Regions from separate parts of the Mailhella massiliensis genome, predicted to be linked through region 3. Evidence: predicted binding sites of a transcription regulator. Region 3 holds the regulator's gene; each other region holds the start of a gene.
What was found. The regulator sigma-54, encoded in region 3, starts transcription at its own class of promoters, with help from an activator protein. The targets are predictions, from matches to a motif close to CTGGCACGGNNNNTGCTT.
Positions count from the first base shown of each region.

Region 1: the regulator sigma-54 is predicted to act here: its motif matches at 3,446-3,463, upstream of hpsG ((2S)-3-sulfopropanediol dehydratase).
Region 2: the regulator sigma-54 is predicted to act here: its motif matches at 3,632-3,649, upstream of CZ345_RS12905 (glutamine synthetase III family protein).
Region 4: the regulator sigma-54 is predicted to act here: its motif matches at 3,239-3,256, upstream of CZ345_RS15605 (glycyl radical protein).

Region 1 covers NZ_LT706942.1:297-5,738, forward strand. Annotated here, with positions in the region: gene CZ345_RS02490 (glycyl-radical enzyme activating protein) at 1-829, opposite strand, end outside; gene hpsG ((2S)-3-sulfopropanediol dehydratase) at 916-3,408, opposite strand; gene CZ345_RS02500 (sigma-54-dependent Fis family transcriptional regulator) at 3,751-5,442, shown strand, end outside.
Region 2 covers NZ_LT706952.1:589,241-594,682, reverse strand. Annotated here, with positions in the region: gene CZ345_RS12915 (glutamate synthase-related protein) at 1-206, opposite strand, end outside; gene CZ345_RS12910 (class II glutamine amidotransferase domain-containing protein) at 194-1,300, opposite strand; gene CZ345_RS12905 (glutamine synthetase III family protein) at 1,468-3,582, opposite strand; gene CZ345_RS12900 (hypothetical protein) at 4,353-4,679, shown strand; gene CZ345_RS12895 (GntR family transcriptional regulator) at 4,754-5,442, shown strand, end outside.
Region 3 covers NZ_LT706952.1:188,946-194,387, forward strand. Annotated here, with positions in the region: gene CZ345_RS10970 (DUF262 domain-containing protein) at 1-1,672, opposite strand, end outside; gene CZ345_RS17575 (helix-turn-helix domain-containing protein) at 1,820-2,230, opposite strand; gene rpoN (RNA polymerase factor sigma-54) at 2,323-3,759, opposite strand; gene glmM (phosphoglucosamine mutase) at 3,829-5,181, opposite strand; gene CZ345_RS10990 (CdaR family protein) at 5,196-5,442, opposite strand, start outside.
Region 4 covers NZ_LT706952.1:1,177,604-1,183,045, forward strand. Annotated here, with positions in the region: gene CZ345_RS15600 (glycyl-radical enzyme activating protein) at 1-603, opposite strand, end outside; gene CZ345_RS15605 (glycyl radical protein) at 734-3,178, opposite strand; gene CZ345_RS15610 (sigma-54 interaction domain-containing protein) at 3,422-4,897, shown strand.

The DNA.
Region 1 (5,442 bases), on a different contig from region 3:
GATAGGCATATTTCTGCGCCCCCATGGAATGATAGGGCAGCAGCTCGTAGGTTACTCGGGTAAAAGGCTTGAGAAAACGGGCAATGGCCGTAATGGCTTCCGTTGAGTCATTCACTCCTGGAATGACAGGAGTTCTGATCCTTATGGTAGCTTCTGGAAATGATTCATATATATATTTTAAATTATCCATAATTTTTGTTGATTCAACTCCTGTATATTTTTTATGTACTGAATCATTTACAGATTTTATATCCATATGAATATAATCAATATATTGAAATATTTTATTAATAACAGATTTATCCACATATCCTGTGGTTTCTATGGAGGTGTGTATTCCCCTGTACTTGGATTCTTTTAGTATTGCCAAAGAAAATTCTGCCTGAAGGAGTGGTTCTCCGCCACTCAGTGTTATTCCTCCACCTTCTCTATAAAAGATGGAGTCTTTTTCCACCTGATCTACGACTTCGGATGAAGTCATTCTGCGACCGTAGAGGATCATGGCCTTGGCAGGGCAGCAGACTGTACACGGAGGCTCTTTACCTTGTGCAGCGCACAGTTCGGGACGACACAGTTCTTTGTTCCGTTGTACGGAACCGTCTTCCGCCGGGGAGAGTGCCTTCAGAGGGCATGACTGGATGCAGCGGTAACACCCAAGACATTTGCTTTTGTTGTATCCCGGTTCAGGGTGCATGTTATGGGATTCAGGATTACTGCACCATGCGCATCTCAATGGGCAGCCTTTTAAGAATACCGTAGTACGGATACCGGGACCATCGTGGACACAGTAGCGTTGTATGTTGAAAACAATTCCTTCAGCGGCGGCCATGCAATCCTCCTGGACATGTTTTCGGGCTTTTTCAGAGTCATGCCATAGGGGGCTATGGCATGACTCTTTGGTATATATCAGCCTGTTCAGATATGATCGTAGCCCGTGCGTCCGATAATGTCGTCCTGCATGGCCTTGGACAAGTCGGTGAAGTATGCGCTGAACCCGGATACACGCACGATCAGGTTCTTGTACTGTTCGGGGTGTTGCTGTGCTGCAATCAGTGTTTCACGATTGATGACGTTGAACTGAGCGTGCCACAGTTTGAGATCCACAACAGCGCGCAGCAGGGACATGAGGTTTCTGGTTCCCTCTTCACCGCGTACGCATGCAGGCGTAAGCTTGAGGTTCAGCAGGCGTGCGGCGTAATGGGACATGCCGAAGTTCTTGGTGTTGTGATTGGACAGGAGCACGGCAGTGGGGCCTGCGGTGTCCACACCGTGGGACGCTGAGCAGTTGTCGGAGATAGGCTCGTAAGCCTTTCTGCCGTTGGGCATGGCGCTTACTTCGGCACCGTGAGGGACGTTGCCGGTAACAGATACCATGCGGTAACTCATGCGATGTCCCAGGGAATACTCGTGGTCTATGCAGAACTGCTGGCTTATCCGGTCCAGCTCAAGACCGATGGCATCGGCATAAGGATCGTTGTTGCCGAAAGCGGGGGCGCTGTTCAGCATCAGGCGAAGGTCTTCATAGCCTTCGAAGTTGGCACGAAGAGCAGTAAGCAGAAGATCCATGCTCACGGTTTTCTCGTCGTAGACGAACTTCTTGATGGCGCTCAGAGAGTCGATGGTGGTGGCGTATCCGAAGCAGTTGAAATAGGTGCTGTCGATGCTGCCCGGAACATGGCGGTAGTCGTGCAGATCGATGGCGTATTCAAAGCACAGGTCGTGCAGACCGGAGGCGAGGGGACCGGCGAAGTGCCGGGCACGCAGCCGGTGGATAATGTACTGGTTGGTGAATGCGACTTTCAGGCCGTACTTGAGCTGTCTTGTAAAGGCATCGAAGAATTCTTCCCAGGTGGCGAAGCTGCGGGGATCGCCCGAGGCGAAGGTCAGCAGCTCATCCCCATGCTTGAGCATATGCCCGTTATAGAGGGTGAGTTCCACAAAGGCAGGGAAGTTTACCTGAGTGGTCGGTGTGGTGTTGACGTCGCGGTTGCCCAGGCGCACTTCTGTACAGCCGGAATGAATATAGTCAAAGCAGTCGGCGAGAGGCGCGCCCTGCGCCATGAAGTGATTGATGATTTCGTGGTCGTTGATGACTTTGGGGAATCCCATGCCTACCTTGATGGTTTCCGCCACCATACGCAGATAACGCTCTGGAGCACAGCTGTGGATACGGGCTGAAAGCTCGGGATGGGGCAACGGGCAATCCTGACGGGATTTCAGTATGAGATAGGTCAGTTCGTTGGTGGCATCATGGCCGGAGCGATCCTGGCCTCCGACGGTGACGGTTTCCCAGGATGCATAACCATTGAGAAGTTTTGCCGAAACCGGTGTGATGGAAACGTCGATGTACTGTGCGATGGCGCCCCAGAGGCAGTCAAGCAGTTCAAGAGCCTGCTCTTCGGTAAGGCGACCTTCTTCCATATCCTTCTTGTAGAAGGGATACAGATACTGATCCATGCGGCCGTTGGTGACGATACCGCCCGCACGATGTTCCAAGCGGCAGAAAGCCTGAAGAAACCACTGGGACTGCAGAGCTTCATGGAAGGTACGTGCGGGATGTTCCGGCACCCATTCGCAGTGTTCTGCGATTACCAGAAGTTCCGCTTTCCTGACGGGATCGGTGCACTTTGCCGCCTTTTCGCGTGCCAGAACGGCATGTCTTCTGGCCCACAGGATCAGGGCGTCAGCCGTAATGATGATGGCTTCATAGAACGGCTTTTTTTCCACGGAAGCGGCGATATCCGTAGGATCCAGGGCATCGATTTTGGCCTGAGCCTGAGCCTTCACCCAGGCCATCCCCTTGTTGAGTACCTTTGCGTAATCCGGCGTCCAGTTCGTGCCCGCACGCTGCGTTGCACACTCAATGGCGATGAAGCGCGGATCGCGTCCGAGAGGATCGTTGTAGGACAGGCGCTTGCAGAAGTCGGGAAGATGACGCACGATGTCCTCGTGCAAGGTCTTGCCCGTCCAGTACGGGGCTATTTCGGCCTTGGCCATTTCCACATCTTCCTTGGAGACAAGCAGGGCCACGTCCTTACGACCTGCCACTGTTTCCAGAACATCCGCGAAAAAGTCGCCGTCCAGCTCGGGATACAGGATACCGTAACGCCCTTTGTCCGTACCGCAGCGCCCTGCAATCAACTGCAGGTCGTCGACATAGACGGTGATGTTCTTGGCGATGTGCATGAGAGCCTTTGCCCAGCGGAGCGTAAGATGTTCCCCTTCCGTTTCCTTCATGGATTCGGTGAACAGCCTGCCGCGCTCCATGTCGATGTACGGCGTCGTTCCTACGAATTTATCCGCCATCGCGTAAAGTCGACGATGCAGGGCCCGCTTGGGGTCGGCCTTGCCTTCCTTAATCAGTTCCAGGGTCTTTTCATGGGAAGATAAGCAGGTACAGCAGCTCATAAGCAACTCCTTAGGCGTAGAAAGATGCTTCTCTTTCTAGCAAGAAGTATGCCAAAAAAATTTATCAATTTTATTAATAAAATCAGTATAATAAAATATAATACTCAAGAAATGATGCTGAATTGTTAAAAAAATAAGCGCTAAAAAAATAAGCATATATAAAAAATAAGCAGTCATTTGCGGGGAGACAGATGGCTGCTTGACGAAGGCGTGAGTTTTTTTTATGGATAAAATATCCTGTTATTATTTGATATTAAAAGTTTTTCGAATTTTTTTCTCTGAAAAAAAATTTCAGAGAAAATATTCGGCTTTTTATTTGCACAAAATTTTAGCGGAGTACTCATGTCTCAGGAAAAATACGAACGTATTCTTCGTGAAAAACAGAATTTTTTTGAGGGAAAAGCCGTTAATCCTGATATCATTCGGGAGGAAATCCTTCTTTCCTGGCAGCGAAGCAGGGAGCTTGGTATTCCTTTGGAAAAAGATCCGGACAGAAACTGTCGGACCAGCGATATTGAAGGGTTGCTGTCGAAAAACAGTCGTCTGCTTTCCTGTTCCATTCCTTTAATGGAAAAATTTATCAGTTCTTTTAAAAGAAATAATACTCTGGTTGTTCTTTATAATTCAGAAGGAACGGTATTGCACTGGATGGGGAATGATGTTGATTTCAATCGTGTTCCTCATAATGTCGTAGGGAACAGCGCCGCAGAAGAATATGCCGGTACGACGGGTGTGTCCCTTTGTCTTCGAAGTCATGAAACAGAAGAGGTTTTCGGGCCGGAACACTGGCTGCGTCGGGTGTATAATCGTTATGCTGTGTGTTCCCCCATACTTTCGCAGGAAAACAGGCTGCTGGGCGTACTTAATGTTACGCAGGAAATTTCCAACTACTCTCTGTTTACGCGCGGTATCACAGAGCTTCTCGCACATGCTATTTCCGAGCAGATACGCTTGAATACTCTGCTCAGTGAAAGAACCGTACTTTCCGAAATACTTGATATCGGCGTCATGCTCATCAACAGAGTTGGTGTCATACTTCAATGCAATACCAAGTGCAGGAAAATGCTGAATGCCGACAGCGGTTCCGTCATTCCTTCAGAAATCATGGAAGTGCTGACTTCGACTTCTTCCGGCCGCAGAATCATGGACAGAGAAATCCGTATCGGTCGGGATAGAAATGCACAGTACTATATTCTCTCTCTCATTCCTCTGGAAGAAGAAAGTTGTGTAGTGACCCTGCAAAAAGCGGCGCAGATACGGAAGGTAACCGCATATCAGTCTGGATATTCGGCTACCTACGCGTTTGAGGATATTATCGGCAATTCTGTACCGATGCTCGATGCGATACAGCTTGCGCGGAGAGCTTCATCCAATGACAGCAATGTGCTTATCTATGGAGAAAGCGGTACAGGAAAGGAACTTTTTGCTCAGGCCATACATAACGGAAGCTCCAGAAAGAACAAACCGTTTATTGCCATCAACTGCGGGGCAATTCCCAAGATGCTGATTCAGAGCGAGTTGTTCGGTTATGCCGAAGGCGCGTTTACCGGGGCCAGAAAGAGCCGGCCCGGGAAATTCGAGCTTGCAGAGGGGGGAACCATTTTTCTTGATGAAATAAGTGAAATGCCTTTCGATGTTCAGGTAACGCTGTTGCGTATTCTTCAGGAAAAGCAGGTAACCAGAATAGGTGAGGGCAATGCACGGAAAATAGATGTTCGCATTATTGCCGCCTCCAATAAGAACTTGAATAATGAGGTAGCCATGGGGGCATTTCGTAAGGATCTTTTCTACAGGATCAATGTTCTTTCTCTGTCAATTCCTCCTCTTCGGGAACGGAAAAATGATATTCCGCTGCTGGTGGAGGAGCTGCTGGCAAAGATATGCAAGCACTCGGGAAGAAAAAGTGTCGCCTGTTCGCCTCAGGTGATGGAGGCCTTCATGGCCTATGATTATCCCGGTAATGTCAGGGAACTGGAAAATATCATCGATCGAATGGTATGTACACTGGGAGAAGGAGAACAGTATGTCGATCGA
Region 2 (5,442 bases), 400 kb from region 3:
ATGACGGGCCGGGTGAAGTGCTTTCTGGCCGGTTCGGGCCAGGGCTTTTCGGAAACGGTGATGTCGCAGCGCAGCATGACCGCTTCAATGGCGTTCTGCGAGCACTGGGCCACGCAGCTGCCGCACATGGTGCAGCGGGAAGGATCGTGCCGGATGACCCAGCGCAGATCGCCGGTACAGATGTCGAGAGCGTTTACTGCCTGCATACGCGCACCTTGAGGTCGTTGTCGATGATGATGGTTTCCCGTTCGCCGGGGTAAAGATCGAGGGAAGCGTTGCGTTCCGGCATGACGGCGTTCAGGCCGCATACTTCGGAGGAAACGGCGATCATGCCGTTTGTGCGTCCCACCACCACGGGGCGGAGCTTCTTGGAATCGCAGCAGCAGATCATGCGGTTGTCGGGAAGCATGCCGATGACGGCGTTGGGGCCGTTGATTTCCAGGTGGGCCAGAGTCTGGCGGATGAGGCGCAGCACGTCCGCATCTTCTCTTTTGTCGATTTCCGCAAAGGGCAGGGGGGTGATGACGTGCTTGAAGTATTCCAGCGGCCATTTGAGCTCGTGCAGCACATAGTGCAGGCTGTAGAGCAGGCACTGGGAATCGGATTCGAAGCCGGTGTAGCCCCGGTGCAGGGATTTCTGAAATTCCTTGTTCTTGGTGTAGAAGGTGTTTTCACCGTTGACGCATACGGTGTAGCCCTGAAGGAAGAAGGGGTGGGCGGCGTAGCGCACGATGTCGTAGTTGGTGTTCTGGCGGCACTGGGTGACGATGTTGCGGGCGAGCAGGGGGCAGGAGTCGTCCCAGAGGCGGAAGTAGGCGGCGATGTCGCGCGGGTCGCCTATTTCCTTGAGGGTGAGCACGTCAGGCCAGAAGGAATAGACGAAGCCGTCGTTTCTTTCTTCCAGCATGGAGCGCAGGGCGAGGCGCGTATCGAGCAGAAGGGCGGCCTTTTCCTCTTCGCTGCTGTAGCGGTAATAGGAAGGGTAGTCGTATACGCGGAAGATGTAGCGCTCCATGGGGCGTATGTTCAGGCCGGGCCTTGCGTCGTACTTGGGCGTCCAGCTGAAGAGCAGGGTGAAGTGATGCTCAGCCATGTAGTCGTCCACGGCGCGCATGCCTTCGCGCGTGCATGCGGCGGAAAGAAGGGGCTTGTCCTTCCATTCGCCGAACACCCCGGCCATGTCCTGCATGACCATGGCGTAACCGGAGTTGTCGTGTCCCTCCTGCTGGGGCAGCATGAGGGTGAGAGCCGTACCCGGCCCCACGGGGGTGATGCTTTTAATCGACCCTATTCTGCACATGGTGTATAGTCCTTGAAGGTTTCGCTTTCAGGTTCTTCCCGAAAGGGGCTTCGTCCCGCCCTGCCGGAACGATAACGGCCCGCGATGCGTATTTGTACCGCTCCCTGCGTGGGAGAGGGGCGAACCGGCGTGCGGCCCGCCCCCTCATGTTCCGGGGAGGGAATGTATCAATGCGTCCACATGAGCTCGGCGTAGCCGGGCATGGGGTAATCGGACGCGGACATGACGGATTCCAGCTTGTCGGCCAGGGCACGGCATGCGTTCATGGCCGGGAGCACCTCGTCGCGGGCGAAGCGGGCGCATTCTGCGGCGCCTTCCGCGGCGGCCAGAGCCATGCGCTTTTCGTCGAGCACGCGCAGGGCCAGCATGAGATCGCCGGTGAGGGAACAGAACATCTCGAGGTAGGAACCTTCCGCTTCGGGCACGCCGCCCGTAGCAGCGCGGGTGCGGTTCACCATTTCGGCGGCGGAGCTCTGCGCCTTCATGGCCGCGGGAAGAATGAGGGTGCGGCCGATGCGGCTTGCGGCGGCGGCTTCTATGCCTACGGTCTTGGCATAGTTCTCAAGCAGGATTTCCTGGCGGGAGAGGCATTCCTTTTCGGAGAGAATGCCCTGGCGGGAGAAGGTCTCGAGAACGTCGGCGTCGCTGTAGTGTTCAAGCGCTTCCACGGTGTTCGCATAGTTGGGCAGGCCGCGTCTTGCCGCTTCGAGGGGCCATTCGTCGGTGTAGCCGTTGCCGTTGAACACGATGGGCGCATGTTCGGTGAAGAGGTCGGTGAGCAGTTCCTGTACGGCGAGGTTGAGTTCCTTGCCCGAGGCCGTTTCCGCTTCCAGGCGGTCGGCAATGTCTTCAAGGGCGCAGGCCACGGCTGCGTTGATGGCGATGTTGGCCGGAGCGATGGACTGCGCGGAACCCACGGCCCGGAATTCGAACTTGTTGCCCGTGAAGGCGAAGGGACTCGTGCGGTTGCGGTCGGAATAGTCGCGGGGCAGGGGGGGCAGCACGTCCACGCCGATGTTCAGGGTGGGGCGCGCCTTGCGCGTGCAGGAACCGTTGCCCGTGAAGGAGTTCACCACTTCCGCGAGCTGATCGCCGAGGTACACGGAAATGATGGCGGGCGGGGCTTCGTTGGCGCCGAGGCGGTGATCGTTGCCCGCGCTCACGGTGCCGAGGCGCAGCACGGCGGCATGTTTGTGTACGGCGCGGAGCACGGCGGCGAGAAACACCAGAAACTGCGCGTTGTCCTGCGGGGTGTCGCCGGGCTTGAGCAGGTTGTTGCCTTCGGAATCGGCAAGAGACCAGTTGTTGTGCTTGCCCGAACCGTTCACGCCTTCAAAGGGCTTTTCGTGCAGCAGGCACATGAAGCCGTGGCGGGGCGCGATGTGGCGCATGAGGTTCATGACCAGCATGTTGTGGTCGGTGGCGATGTTCACCTGTTCATACATGGGCGCGAGTTCGAACTGCGCGGGGGCCACTTCGTTGTGTCTCGTCTGTGCCGGAATGCCCAGACGGTACAGCGTCTGTTCCAGATCTTCCATGAAGGCCAGCACACGGGCGGGAATGGCGCCGAAGTAGTGGTCCTCCATTTCCTGGCCCTTGGGCGTGGTGGCGCCGTACAGGGTGCGGCCGGTCATGATGAGGTCGGGCCTTTTCGCGGCAAGGGCCTTGTCCACAAGGAAGTATTCCTGTTCCGGGCCGGCCTGAGCCGTGACGTAGCGGGCCCTGTCGTTGCCGAACAGGCGCAGAATACGCAGAGCCTGACGCGACACGGCGGAAACGGAACGCAGGAGCGGTACCTTTCTGTCCAGCGCTTCGCCGGTGTAGGAATAGAACATGGTGGGAATGTGCAGGGTGCGGCCGATGAGAAAAACCGGGGAGGTGGGGTCCCACGCGGTGTAGCCCCTGGCTTCGAAGGTGGAACGCAGCCCGCCGGAGGGGAAGCTCGAGGCGTCCGGTTCACCGGAAAGCAGGGTCTTTCCCGAGAAGGAGGAAATCATCCTGCCGTCCACGCACTGGAGGAAGGCGTCGTGCTTTTCCGCGGTGAGGCCGGTCAGCGGGTGGAACCAGTGGGTGTAGTGCGTGGCGCCGCGGGCCACGGCCCAGTCCTTCATGGCATTGGCCACGGTTCCGGCAATGGCCGGATCGAGGCGGGTGCCGTTCAGCACCGTCTGTTCGAGGTTGGCGTACACGTCGTGGGGCAGATGCTGACGCATGGTGTCCAGTGTGAAGACGTCGCAGCCGAAATATTCTTCGTCATGCCTTGTCTCGGCGGGATTTGACATGTTTGTAACTCCTTTTGGAAGGGTCGCTTGCTTTTTCTGCCCGAGATAATAGCAAGAAGCGTGCCAAAGAAGAGTGGATTGTTATAATATATGGAAATTATAGGAATAAAAAATTTCCAAAAGGAAGGCTCGGAACAAAAGCGTTATCGTTTTCTACATAAAGGTAGAAAATAGGAGCGAGATTTTATGTACAAAAATGTTATATCCGAGTCGGGGCCATGCCATTAATGCTGCAGAATCAGCATGTTGCCGCAAAAAAAATAAAAATCTACCAAAATGTGGATTTTCCTCCGGCGAAGTTGCAGGCCCGGACGGGAGAAAAGAGGGCTTTTTTGGGGGGAGGCCGTTACCGGCGCAGAGCGGAACAGGCGGTGGGAATGCTGCCGCGGGGGAATGGGGGCAGCTCTCATGCCCTTGCGGAGGGCGGAACAGCGATTTTTTAGGGCAGAGAAGGCTTGCGGTACGTCATGGTGCCGAATATGGGCATTTTCTACATAAAGGTAGAAAATAGGAGGGCGCGGCACGCCGGACGCACGTTTTTGTCGTGCCCCGGTACATGGCCCGGAACAGAAGCGTAAGACCGTCCCTTGCCGGAGGGTCGCGGACCGCTTTCCGGGAGGGGGGCGAAGCTTCCGCCATGGTGCACGGCATTCGGCCTTTTCCGGCAAGGTTTTTACGGCGGAAATGGCCGGAATATCTGCGGGGAGGGGCTTCTTGAAGGGGCGGAATTTTTCCCCTATGATTCACACTGAACCATTCGGAGGTGAAGCATGAACATCCGTTGTCCGCAATGCGGAAGCTCCCGCGTGTTTAAAGATGACCGTTACCGCACGCTGGGTACGGCCGCCGGGGCCGCAGGCGGCGCAGCCGCCGGGCTTTCCGGCGTGGGCGTGGGAGCCGCGGCAGGCGCGGCCATAGGCTCCGTGGTGCCGGTGATAGGTTCCGTCATCGGGGCGCTCACCGGAGGGCTTCTCGGCGCGGTGACGGGCGGCGTTTCCGGCGCGGCCCTGGGCCACAAGGCGGGCCATGCCATGGACAACAGGCACGGCAGGCACCTCTACCGCTGCCGCAACTGCGGCAGGCTTTTCGCGGCATAAGTTTCAGGGCGGAAACAGGAAAGACATTGACAAGCGATGCCTTCACGCATAAAAACATAGAGGTCAGACGTCTGATGAGTAAAAAATCACCTTTGGCCCGCACGGTGGGAGAAGAACTTCTGAAGATCATGCGAGCGCTTCCCGAAGGCGCGCGCAGACTTCCCTCGGAAGAGGAACTGTGCGGTATGCTGGAAGTGAGCAGGGCGACGCTTCGGGAAGCGTTGAGCCTGCTCGACCGCGCCGGTTTCATCACCAAGCGGCACGGAGTGGGGAACATCGTCAACCCCAGCGTTCTCAGCGCCCCCATGCGTTTCGACGCGGAAGTCAATCTGCGCCGCATGCTGGAGAGCGGAGGCGGCAGGGCGGATACGATACGCCTTGCGCCGTGGCCGGAGCGGGAGGATATGTTCGGCGAAGCCGTATCCGCCCGGGTGACGACGCCGCGCCCCTGGATAGTTCAGCGCTCGGAGCATACGCTGAACGATGCCCCCGTCGTGCTCACCTTCAACATCTTTCCCGGAACGGGAAGGCTGCTGGATGAGGCGCAGGTTCAGGGGCTTTCCTACGGGGAGCTTGTCGGCGCGGTAACGGGGGAGGAGCTTTCACATACGGTCACTGCCTTTCATGCCTGCCCGGCATGGAGGGAAACGGTCGCCTTCTTCGGCATGAAGGAGGGGGAAGCCATGGTGTACTGGCATCAGCGCAGCTTCGGCCTGAAGGATGACCTGCTCTGTGAAAGCCTTGTGTTTTTCAATCCCGGACT
Region 3 (5,442 bases):
CTTCCGTGGCCGGGGGAATGTCTTCGCCGTTTTTGATTTTTTCCAGTATCTTCATGCGCTTGACCACGAACAGGGAGTTGTTCAGGCTGCTGTTGGCGTTTTGGTCCAGAAGGGCGAGGTTGAAGAGGGAATGAACATCGCCTCCGTCCGAAGCGCCCATGCGCTTCATGAAGTCGAACACGGTGCGGGAAAGGGCGTCAACGTCCTCCCGCGTCGGATTTTTTTGGGCCAGAAAGCTCTGAAGTTCCTCGGTGCAGCGCTTCCTTTCGGCGGTGAAGGCTTCTTCCGTCACGCCTGCCGCAGGCGGGAGCGCGGCGAAGCGCAGGGTGGAAAGGGCCTTTTCATGCTCTTTCGCCCACGTCTGCCACTGATCCTTCGTATGCAGCGCCTCCACGTTCTGCGCCTGAATGTGCTCAAGGCTCCAGCTGTTTCTCCGGTACATGCGGAAGGGGAAGCGCCGTTTTCTTCTGCGCGCATATTTCACGTTGAAGAGGAAAAGCAGCCGCAAAATGATATGGTTGTTTTGGGGGTAGTGCAGGTCTTCCAGCACGGGAAAGGCCCCGTTACGGGAGAGGCTTCCGCGTATGCGGTCGGATATCCAGTCCCTGAGGGCCGGTTTCGGGCTGATTTTCGCCTGCTTCAGAAGTTCTCCGAGAACGCTTCTACCCTCCACGTTGTTCAGGTAGCCCAGCCGGTGATAATACTCGTTGTCTTCGTACCAGAAGCGCAGGTATTCATGCTGAAGGGAGAGTTCGTGCAGAATGCTTTCGGCGCTTTTTTCCTCCAGCAGTTTGCTTATGGCATGGAAGGAGAAAAGCTCGTCCGTATTGTTCCCTCTTCCGGTGTACAGGTCCAGCAGAAAACCCATGCGCGGCGCATCGTCCCCTTGATCGCCGCCGAGAAAGGCCATGAAGTCTTCCTCGCGCAGGGAGCGTTCCATGTCGTCCCACATCGAGCCGAGAAGGGCGCTTTTCCGGCTTTTTTCGCGCATGTCGTCTTCACCGGGGGCGCTGAGAAGCAGCGCGCGGCACAGTTCCGCGCACGTCAGGGGTATGCGGCCCATGTTCAGGCGGGTGAAGCGCTCCTCCGCGCTGCCTTCCTCATGGGTGACGTCGTACCAGAGCACGCGGACGTTTTGAGTGAGTATCCGGTACAGGTGTTCGTCCGGCGTATGCTCCTGAAAGTAATGCCGTACGACGCAGCTTGCCTGCGCCATGTAGTGAAAATCAATGTTTTTCGAGGCCTGCGCCTTTCCCTCCGGGCTGTCGGCATGGTCCGGGTCTTCGGCAAGGCGCTTCAGAAACTCGCCGCTTTGCGGCCGGTTTTCATAGGTGATGTGGAAGGAAAGGGCGCTTTCTTTCTGCAGGGCGCGGCAAAGCACGGCATCCATGAGAAAAAGGGTGGTGAGTCTCTGCTGTCCGTCGATGAGTTCCCAGTCTTCCCCATCCCGTCTGACGATGAGGGGCTGCAGAAAATAGATGTCGCCCCTCTCTCCGTCGGAGGCGGAATCTTCGCCGGGCTTTTTCCTTTTCTCTGCAAAAGTGGCGATGTCTTCGCAAAGTTCCCTCACCTGCCTTTCCGTCCAGCGGTAGCCGCGCTGATAGCTTTTGACGACAAAGTGTTTTTTCTTCAGGGCATCTTCCAGAGAACGGACGGCAGTTTCCTCATTCATGCGGGCGCTCCTTCGGTAAACTCGCTGCGGCCTGCCGCCCGGGAAAAAGGCGGCACGGGGAAAGAGTAACGCCGCATCATGAGCCTTTCAAGCGGGACGGGGGAGAAATGCCCCTCCCTCCGTATGGGCGGAAAACTGCCGGGCGGGCTACGCCTGCCCGTTTTCGGCCAGACGGCGCAGCGCATCCATGTCGGCAATGACGAGCGGGCGTTCGTTCAGGGTATGGATGACGCCGCGCTTTCTGAGTTCGCGCAGGGCGCGCCGAAGTAAGGTGCGGCGCATGCCCGGCCTGTCGGCCATCTGCGCCTGGGAAATGCCGTGCGGCGTTTTCCCGGCAGCGGATACTCCTGCCCCGGCGAACTCGGAAGGCCCGGCGGGGGAGGTGCGGGCCGGGAGGTGGCTTTTGGTGTCTTTCCGGCATCCTGCGGCGGGGGAGGTGCAGGAAAATTTTCCCTCAAGGCTTTTCCGGCAGCAGAGCCGTGTATCCCTCTGCGGCCCTTGCCCTGCAATGCCGCCGGAAGCAGGAAAAAAGAAACCCCGCAGAAGCGGGGTTTCCAGAAGGGGCGTTTGCTTTCCCTCCGGGCAGGCCCGGACGAGGAGAGGGGCGCATCTTTGCGCGCGGACGGAGGGAGCAGGCGCAGACCGGCGTGCTACAGGTGTTTTTTCCTGCGGGAGGAGGAGGGCAGGCCGAGTTCCTCGCGGTACTTGGCCACGGTACGGCGGGCTATCTTCACGCCGAGTCCGTCGTTGAGGCGCGTGCTGATTTCCTCGTCGGAAAGGGGGTGGGCGGAATCTTCGTTGTCGATGAGGGAACGGATGCGCGCCTTCACGCTTTCCGAACCCACCTGTCCGCCGTCGCTGGAGGAAAGGGCGCTGTTGAAGAAGTATTTGAGCTCGAAGATTCCGTGCGGCGTGCCCACGTACTTGTTGGTGGTAATGCGGCTTATGCTCGATTCGCTGCGGCCTATGTCTTCGGCGATGTCCTTGAGCACCAGGGGCTTCAGGCCGTAGATGCCGTGCTCGAAGAAGTCTCGCTGATGCTTCACGATGCTTTCCATCACCTGATACAGGGTGCGCTGCCGCTCTTCGAGGGAACGGATGATCCACACGGCGGAGCGCAGGCGGTCGTTCATGTAGTCCTTTTCCTCGCTGGAGCGGTTCTGCCCGGAAAGCTCCTCGGAAAGGGGGGAAAGCTGAAGGTGCGGCAGGTCTTCGTCGTTCATGAGAATGACGAACTCGCCGTTCACCTTGCGCACGAAAATGTCGGGGCTCACATAGCAGGGCGTGCTCGAACCGAGGCTCCCGCCCGGGCGCGGTTCCAGACTCTGGATGATGCAGATGTAGTCCTTGAGCGTTTCCATGTCGATGCGGAACTGGCGCAGCAGGGGCTTGTAGCGCTGCTTTTCCAGGTCTTCGAGATGATCGCGCACAAGGCTCACGAGAATGGGGTCGCGGTCGTAATGTTCGGCTCGCATCTGAATGAGCAGACATTCGGAAAGGGTGCGCGCGGCCACGCCCACGGGGTCGAAGTTCTGTATGACGGAAAGCACGGGCGCGATTTCCGCCGCGTCCGCCCCGGCAAGAGCGGCGATTTCCTCATCGGTGGCGGTGAGGTAGCCCGTTTCGTCGAGGTTGCCGATGATGCACTCGCCTATGGCCTTCTGCTTTTCGGTCAGCGGGGAAAGCAGAAGCTGGGCCATGAGGTGGGCCTCCAGCGTGGGTTCGGCGGAATGGCAGGCCTCCAGGGGATTATTGTCTTCCTCCGCAGATTCGTATTCCTGCTGGGCGATGCGCGACTGGCTGGAGAATTCGCCGAGATATTCCTCCCATTCCGCGCTGCGGTTCACTTCCTCCTGCGGCCAGGGACTGTCCTGTTCGGAAGCGTTCCTGCCGCTTTCAGGCTCGGGAGTCGCGGGGACGCTTTCCGCCTCGCGCTCCTCAAGAAAAGGGTTTTCCAGAAGTTCGCGCTGCACCGCTTCCACAAGCTCCTGACGGGAGAACAGAAGCAGGGAAATGGCCTGCTTGAGCATGGGCGTCATGTGGAGCTGCTGGCTCAGCTTGAACTGTTGCCGTATTTCGATAGCCATAATGTCCCCTGGCGTTTTCTGATGTGCCGGTTCTTCCGGCGCGAAGGAGGCGGGCGAAGGCCCGGCGTTTCAGCGAAGTTCTTCTCCCGCCACTTCGGCAAGCTGCCTTGCCGCGCGGCGCACGAAGTCCTCGTCTTCCCCTTCCACCATGACGCGGCAGAGGTTTTCCGTGCCGGAATAGCGCAGCAGCACGCGGCCGTGGGAACCGAGCTTTTCCTCGATGTCCTTCTGCGCGGCCATGAGCTTCTCGCACTGCTCAAAGGGCGTTTTGCGGGTGATCTTCACGTTGATGAGCTTCTGGGGGTAGAGCTTGAGCCTGTCCGCAAGTTCGGAGAGGCGGCGGCCCGATTCGCGCATGATGCGCAGAATCTGCAGCGCGGCCAGAAGCCCGTCGCCGGTGGTGCCGTATTCGCGGAAGATGAGGTGGCCGGACTGTTCCCCGCCCAGCATGGCGTTGTGCCGGCGCATGGCCTCGATGACGTAGCGGTCGCCCACCTTGGTGCGCAGAAGCTCGCCGCCGCGTTCCTTCATGAACACTTCCAGAGCCATGTTGCTCATCACCGTGCCCACGAGGATGTTGTTGTTCAGCTTGCCCTTTCTCATGAGGTCTTCGGCGCAGATGGCCATGATCTGGTCGCCGTCGAGCAGGCGGCCCTTTTCGTCCACCACGAGCAGGCGGTCGGCGTCGCCGTCAAGGGCGAGGCCCACGTCGGCGCGCACTTCGCGCACCTTGGCCTGAAGGTTTTCGGGGTGCAGGGAGCCGCACTGATAGTTGATGTTCAGCCCGTCGGGCGAGGTGCCGAGGCGGAACACCTCCGCGCCGAGCTCCTCGAGCGCCAGCGGAGCCACCTTGTAGTTCGCGCCGTTGGCGCAGTCGATGACCACGCGCAGGCCGTCCAGGGTGAGCTGCTGGGGGAAGCTGCTCTTCAGGTACACGATGTAGCGGCCCGAGGCGTCCACAATGCGGTAGGCGCGGCCCACCTTGTTGGAGGCGGGGTAGTCCCACTCGTAATCCTTGTTGAGGATGAGCTCGGCCATGCGGTCTTCCACCTCGTCGGGGAGCTTGAAGCCCTCGCGGTCGAAGAACTTGATGCCGTTGTCGTGATAGGGATTGTGCGAGGCGGAAATCACCACGCCGAAATCGGCCCGCATGTTGCGGGTGAGAAAGGCGATGGCGGGCGTGGGAAGCGGGCCTACCTGATACACGTCCATGCCCGAGGCGCAGAGCCCCGCCGTAAGGGCGGATTCGAACATGTAGCCGGAAAGGCGCGTATCCTTGCCGATGATGACCTTGCGGCGGCATTCGTCGGAGCGGAACACCGTGCCTGCGGCAAGGCCGAGGCGCAGCGCCATTTCTGCGGTGAGGGGATAGGTGTTCACACGGCCGCGCAGGCCGTCGGTTCCGAAAAGACGTTCAGACATGGCTCTTCCTGTTCTTACTTGTGTTCTTGATCGGCGCTTTCTGCTTTCTGTTGCGCCTGTTCCGGGGCTGCGCCGTTCCGGTTCTGAGCTGCGGGAGCGGGAGCTGCCGCCCCGGCGACGGCCGCGGGCTTCTGTGCCGCGCCGGAGGCCTTTTCCTCACGGGGCTTTTCGCCGGACATCATGGTGGGGGCCTTGAGATCGCCGGGCTGGAGCACGTCCGCAGGCAGGGGAATGTCGTTCAGGGAGAAATCCCCGGTGACG
Region 4 (5,442 bases), 990 kb from region 3:
GGCGTTGTTCTGCCCGGTGAGTTCCCTGTGCCGTTCAGGGTCCATGTGCTTTACGTCGAAAAGAAAAAGGTCGGCAGTCTTCAGGGCCTCATGGAACACATCCTCCGCGCAGAAGCCGCAGGTATCCACGGCCACATGCCAGCCTTCCAGCACCGAAGCTTCCAGCAGATCCAGAAAGAACTGTCCGCCGGATGAGGGTTCGCCGCCGCCGAAGGTGACGCCGCCGCCGGAATTTTCATAAAAAAGCGCGTCCTTGCGCAGTACGGCCATCACCTCTTCCACGCTCATGGGGCGGCCGCTCATCTCTCTTGCCTTCGTGGGGCATACCCGGGCGCAGGCCCCGCAGTTGCGGCACACCTCCCTGTTCTGGCAGGAGGCGTGTTCTTCCAGCGTGGCCGCCCCGGAGGGGCACACAGCGCTGCACGCTCCGCAGCCCGCGCAGAGATTGTCGAAAAAAAGAAGCTGCGGCGCGAAGCTCTGGGATTCGGGGTTGCTGCACCAGAGACAATGCAGCGGGCAGCCCTTCAGAAACACGGTGGTTCTGATGCCGGGGCCGTCCTTGGTGGACATGCGCTGAATATTGTACACGGTTCCCAGACTCATGATCCTTCCTCCCCCTGAGGCGATCGTCGTTTCATGCCGGGGGTGTTTTTGCAGAAGCGGACAGGCACGGCTCCTGCTTCCGCGGTGTTTTCCGGGGCGGGGGCGCGATGCGCCCCCGTTTCCCGCGGGCCTAACCCGCGTATTCCGTACGTTTGATGATCTCGTTCTGCACGCCGCGGTCGAGGCGGGTGAAGTAGGCGCTGAAGCCGGCCACGCGAACCACAAGATCCTTGTATTCCTGCGGGTTGTCCTGCGCGTGCTGCAGCGTGTCGGAGCTTACGCAGTTGAACTGAATATGCGAGCCGCCGTAGTCGCAGTAGGTCTTGATGAGCGCAATGAGATTGCGCGCTCCCTGCGGGCCTTCCAGGGCGGAGGGCAGGAACTTCACGTTGAAGTGGTTGGCGCCGTAGCGCACGGTGTCGATGGCTTCCGCACCGGACTTGATGAGCGCGGTGATGCCTTCATGGTCGGTACCGGGCATGGCGGATACGCTGCCGTCGGTAAGGGCGACGCCCGCCTTGCGGCCCGTGGGCAGCGCGCCCATGAGCGAACCGAAGTAGTTGTGATACGACAGGGAGTAGGCGTCCAGCGGCGTTCTGTGGCCGAAGCAGTCCGGGCCTATGGAGCTGTGGATTTCATCCACGTCATGATAGAAACGCTGCACGAAGGCTTCGATTTCAGGGTAGTCGTTGCCGTGCTTGGGCGCTTCGAAGCACATCCTGCGGATGTCCTCGTAGCCTTCGAAGTTGGCCTTGAGGGCCTCCAGAAGCTGATCCATGGTGATCTTTTTCGTATCGAAGACAAGGTGCTTGATGGCAAGCAGGGCATTGGCCGCATCCACACCAGCGGTCATGATGGGGTTCACCTGCGGGTAGCGGGTGCCGCCCGCTTCTTCGCACATGCCCTTTTCAATGCAGCCGTCGTACATGACGGAGCGGAACACGCTGGGCACCACCTGAAGGCGCGCCATCTGGCTGAGATCCGAATGATGGCGGGAAATGGTGAACAGATGCCTGAGCTGAGCCTTGCAGGCGTCGTAGAGTTCCTCAAAGCTTGCGAACTCGCGCGGATCGCCGGTTTCCACGCCCACCACCTTCTTCGTGCCGGGGTCCTTGCCGTTGTTGAGCAGAAGTTCCACCACCTTGGCCAGGCAGGGCTGGTCTTCCTGCGTAATGAAGCTGCCCTTGCCGCAGATGCCGGTGGACACGCAGCCGTAGTTGCCGCAGTTGCGGGCGTCTTCCAGCGTAATGCCGTCCCTGTACTGCGCGAAACGGGCGAGGTTGCGCTCGATGACCACGGTGTTGTTGAGGATCTGCGGCTGGCCGGAGCCGCCGCGGATGCAGTCCACCACCTTGTTCATGTAGGAAGGCTTGAGCTTGGGATGGTAGAGCAGCGTCAGCGTAGGCTGAATGCCGCGCATGCGGATCTGAGTTTCCAAAAGCAGCTCTTCAAGCTCGGTGCTGGCGTCGCGGCCGTCGGCATCCACACCGCCGATGGTGATGGTCTGGCCGGTATGGCCGGACAACGTCTTGGCATAGGAGCCGCCCTGGTATTCGCCGAGTTCCATGTGCTTGATCCACTGGAACTTGAGCAGGGTGATGACCTGCTCCTGCGTGAGTCTGCCTTCTTCGATATCCTTCTTATAGAAGGGATACATGTACTGGCCGTAACGGCCCGGAGAAGTGGCGCATGCCATCTGTTCCACTTCAATGGCCAGATGCACGAACCAGAAGGACTGTATGGCTTCGCGGAAGTTGCGGGCGGGGTATTCGGGCACGCGGCGGCAGATTTCCGCGATTTCCAGAAGTTCGGCCCTGTTCTTCGGGTCGGTTTCGGCCTCGGCCGTTTTTTCCGCAAGCTCGGCATAGCGGTGGGAATGGGCGATGACGGCCTCCACGGCCACGATCATGGCGCGGTAAAGGTCATGCTTTTCCTTGTTGTCCAGCGTGGTGGGGCAGGCGCGCAGGCGTTCCTTCAGATCGTCGAGCACCCAGCGCAGACCCTTGTTGAGCGCCTTGGGATAGTCGGCAATACCGGAACCGGAAGCCACGCTCACGTTATCGTAATACATGCCGGCCCTGGAGTACTGCGCGGGGTTCACTCCGTACTTGTCCTTGTACATCCTGTTGTTCAGGGCGATGCAGGTACGGTTCTTCCACTTCCTGTACACCTTTTCCAGCAGCTCTTCCGTTTCCTTGGGAATCTTCATTTCCCCGAGGGAGGTCATCTTGGCGAGCTGCATTTCATCCTTGATCCACGAAACATTCCATTCGGGATAGGGGTTCACGCCGCAGCGTATGCCCGTAAGCGTGCCGACGATGGGGTTGCCGTCGAGGAAAATCTTCTTGGTGAGAAGCACGCGCTCGAAAAGCTTGGCGCGGATGTACAGGGTGGATTCCCCGGCGAACTCCTCATACACGTCCAGAAGGCAGCGGAGCCTTTCCGGGTCCATGACCTGGGGAGCGGTCATGAGGTAATCCTTCAGTTCCGTGATACGCTGTTCGGCGGTGTCCCAGTTGATGGCGTAGCCCTGCCCTTCCACGGGGGCGGAGGAATCGAAGTCTATGACGGACATGGGTTTTCTCCTGTCGGAAATGTTAAAGGCCGGGAAAGTCGCTTGCTTGTGCCGGAGATAATGCACAAAGCGTGCCAAACGCCGAGCTTTTCAATTAACATATTGAAATATTATGATTTATTTTATTTTATATTTCCAAAACAGTCGGGAAAATTTTTTAAGGAGCATAAAAAAACTTTCTTTTTAAAAAGAATTTTTTTATACATGGGAAAATTTTATCACATCAGCCCACAAGGAATCTCCATGTTCATCGGCCCGGACACCTTCCGCAACGTCAGCATGTCTGCCGTCATGTCTCCCGCCATGACGGCCATTTGGGACCACATGAGCATAGGAGTGGCCGTGGTGGGCGCCACGGGCACCTGCGTCTACATGAACGAAATCCAGCAGCGGGTGGACGGCTTTACCGAATCCCAGGTGGTGGGCAAGCACATCACGGAACTGTATGTTCCCAACGGAATGGCCTGCATTCCCACCATGGAATGCCTGCGCCGGGGAGAGCCTCTTTTAAGAAAGGCCTACTGGTACAAAACCGTCAACAATTCCCTCTTCTCCTCGGTAACGGATTTTTACCCGCTCTTCGACAGGGGGCGCAGGGACGGCGTGCTTGCCTTCACCATCTGGGTGGACAGCGCGCTGCTCACCGGTGAGACGAAGGCACTCACACGTCCGCCCGCGCCCTGCGGCGGCGACACAAGGTACACCTTTGACAGCATCATCGGTCACGACCCGGCCCTGCGGGGCGCACTCGGCGATGCGAAGGTGGCCGCGCAAAGCTCCGTACCCGTCATGATCTGGGGAGAAAACGGCACGGGCAAGGAACTCTTCGCCCAGGCCCTGCACGCCGCAAGCCCCAGGCGGCAGCGGCCCTTCATCGCCGTCAACTGTGCGGCCATCCCGGAAAATCTGCTGGAAGGCATATTGTTCGGCACCTCGAAAGGCGCGTACACCGATGCGGCGGACAAGCCCGGGCTCTTTGAAAAGGCCGACGGCGGCACGCTGCTGCTCGACGAACTCAATTCCATGCCCCTAGGACTTCAGGCCAAGCTTCTGCGCGTGCTTCAGGAAAAAAAGATACGCAGACTCGGCGCGCATGTGGAAAAGGATGTGGATGTGCGCGTCGTCAGCATTCTGAACGAGCCGCCGCTTTCCGCCGTGGAAAAGGGCATTCTGCGCAACGACCTCTACTACCGTCTGGCCGTGGTGGGCATCTGCGTGCCGCCCCTGCGGGACAGGCGGGAAGACATTCCGCTTCTGGTCTCCACCTTCCTGCAGCGCCCGGAAAATGCGGCGGAGGACGTACGCGTTTCCGATTCGGTCATGAAGCTGTTCTGGGAATACTCCTGGCCCGGCAACATACGGGAACTTCAGCATGTCATGGAAGGTTCCCTCGCGCTTCTCGGCGACCGCAGCGTCATCGACGAAGACTGCCTGCCCCGCCACTTCCGCGACGCCTGCTTCGGCGGCCGCAGCGCGGCCTCGACTCCGCCCTCCCCCCGTCAGGAAGCTCTCCCCTTCCCGGATGATTACCGCGACGTCAAACGAAGCAGCGTCATTCCCCTCAAGGAAAAGCTCAACGCCTTCGAAGCGCGCTGCATCCGCAACGTACTGCGCGTGACCGGGGGCAACGTCTCCAGAGCCGCCCGCATCATGGAACTCACAGGCCCGGGTCTTCGCTACAAGATGAAGCAGCTCGGCATCGGCGAAGAAGATTATTAGCCGTCTCCCGAAAAAAGCGCACGGTATCCCCGCGCAGCCGTGCGGCGCAGGGCTGCGCATATCCCGGCCTTTCCTCCTCAGACACAGCGGCTTTTCCGTCATCATGCCGTCCGCAACAACGATGAGGCAAAAGGCCGCCTAGCGAGAGCCTCCTCCCTGCAGCGAAAAAGCCCCGGGCGCACGCCGCGCCGGACTTCCCCGCATGAAGCATACGCATCATTTTGAGTATTTTTTAACAAAAAAGGCGGATTTGTTGTATTGCTGTGAAACTTAACGAAAAAATCCGCTTTCCTTTAGCCATACTTTTCACAATATTCTTTCAAAAAAGAAAAATTTCTTTATTTTTTCGCAGTTTTTTTCCGCTCCCCTCCGGGAGCATTTTCTTCTTTTTCGTTTTAATCAGTTATTTTTCAATATGTTATGCAAAATTTTCCTCTCTGATGGAGTTTTGGCATGTTTTTTGCTTTTTCATGTTCCGCAAATCACATTTTCCGTTCTGGCCATCGCAAAGAAGGCCGCTTGCTTGTCCGTCCTCAATGTCCGCT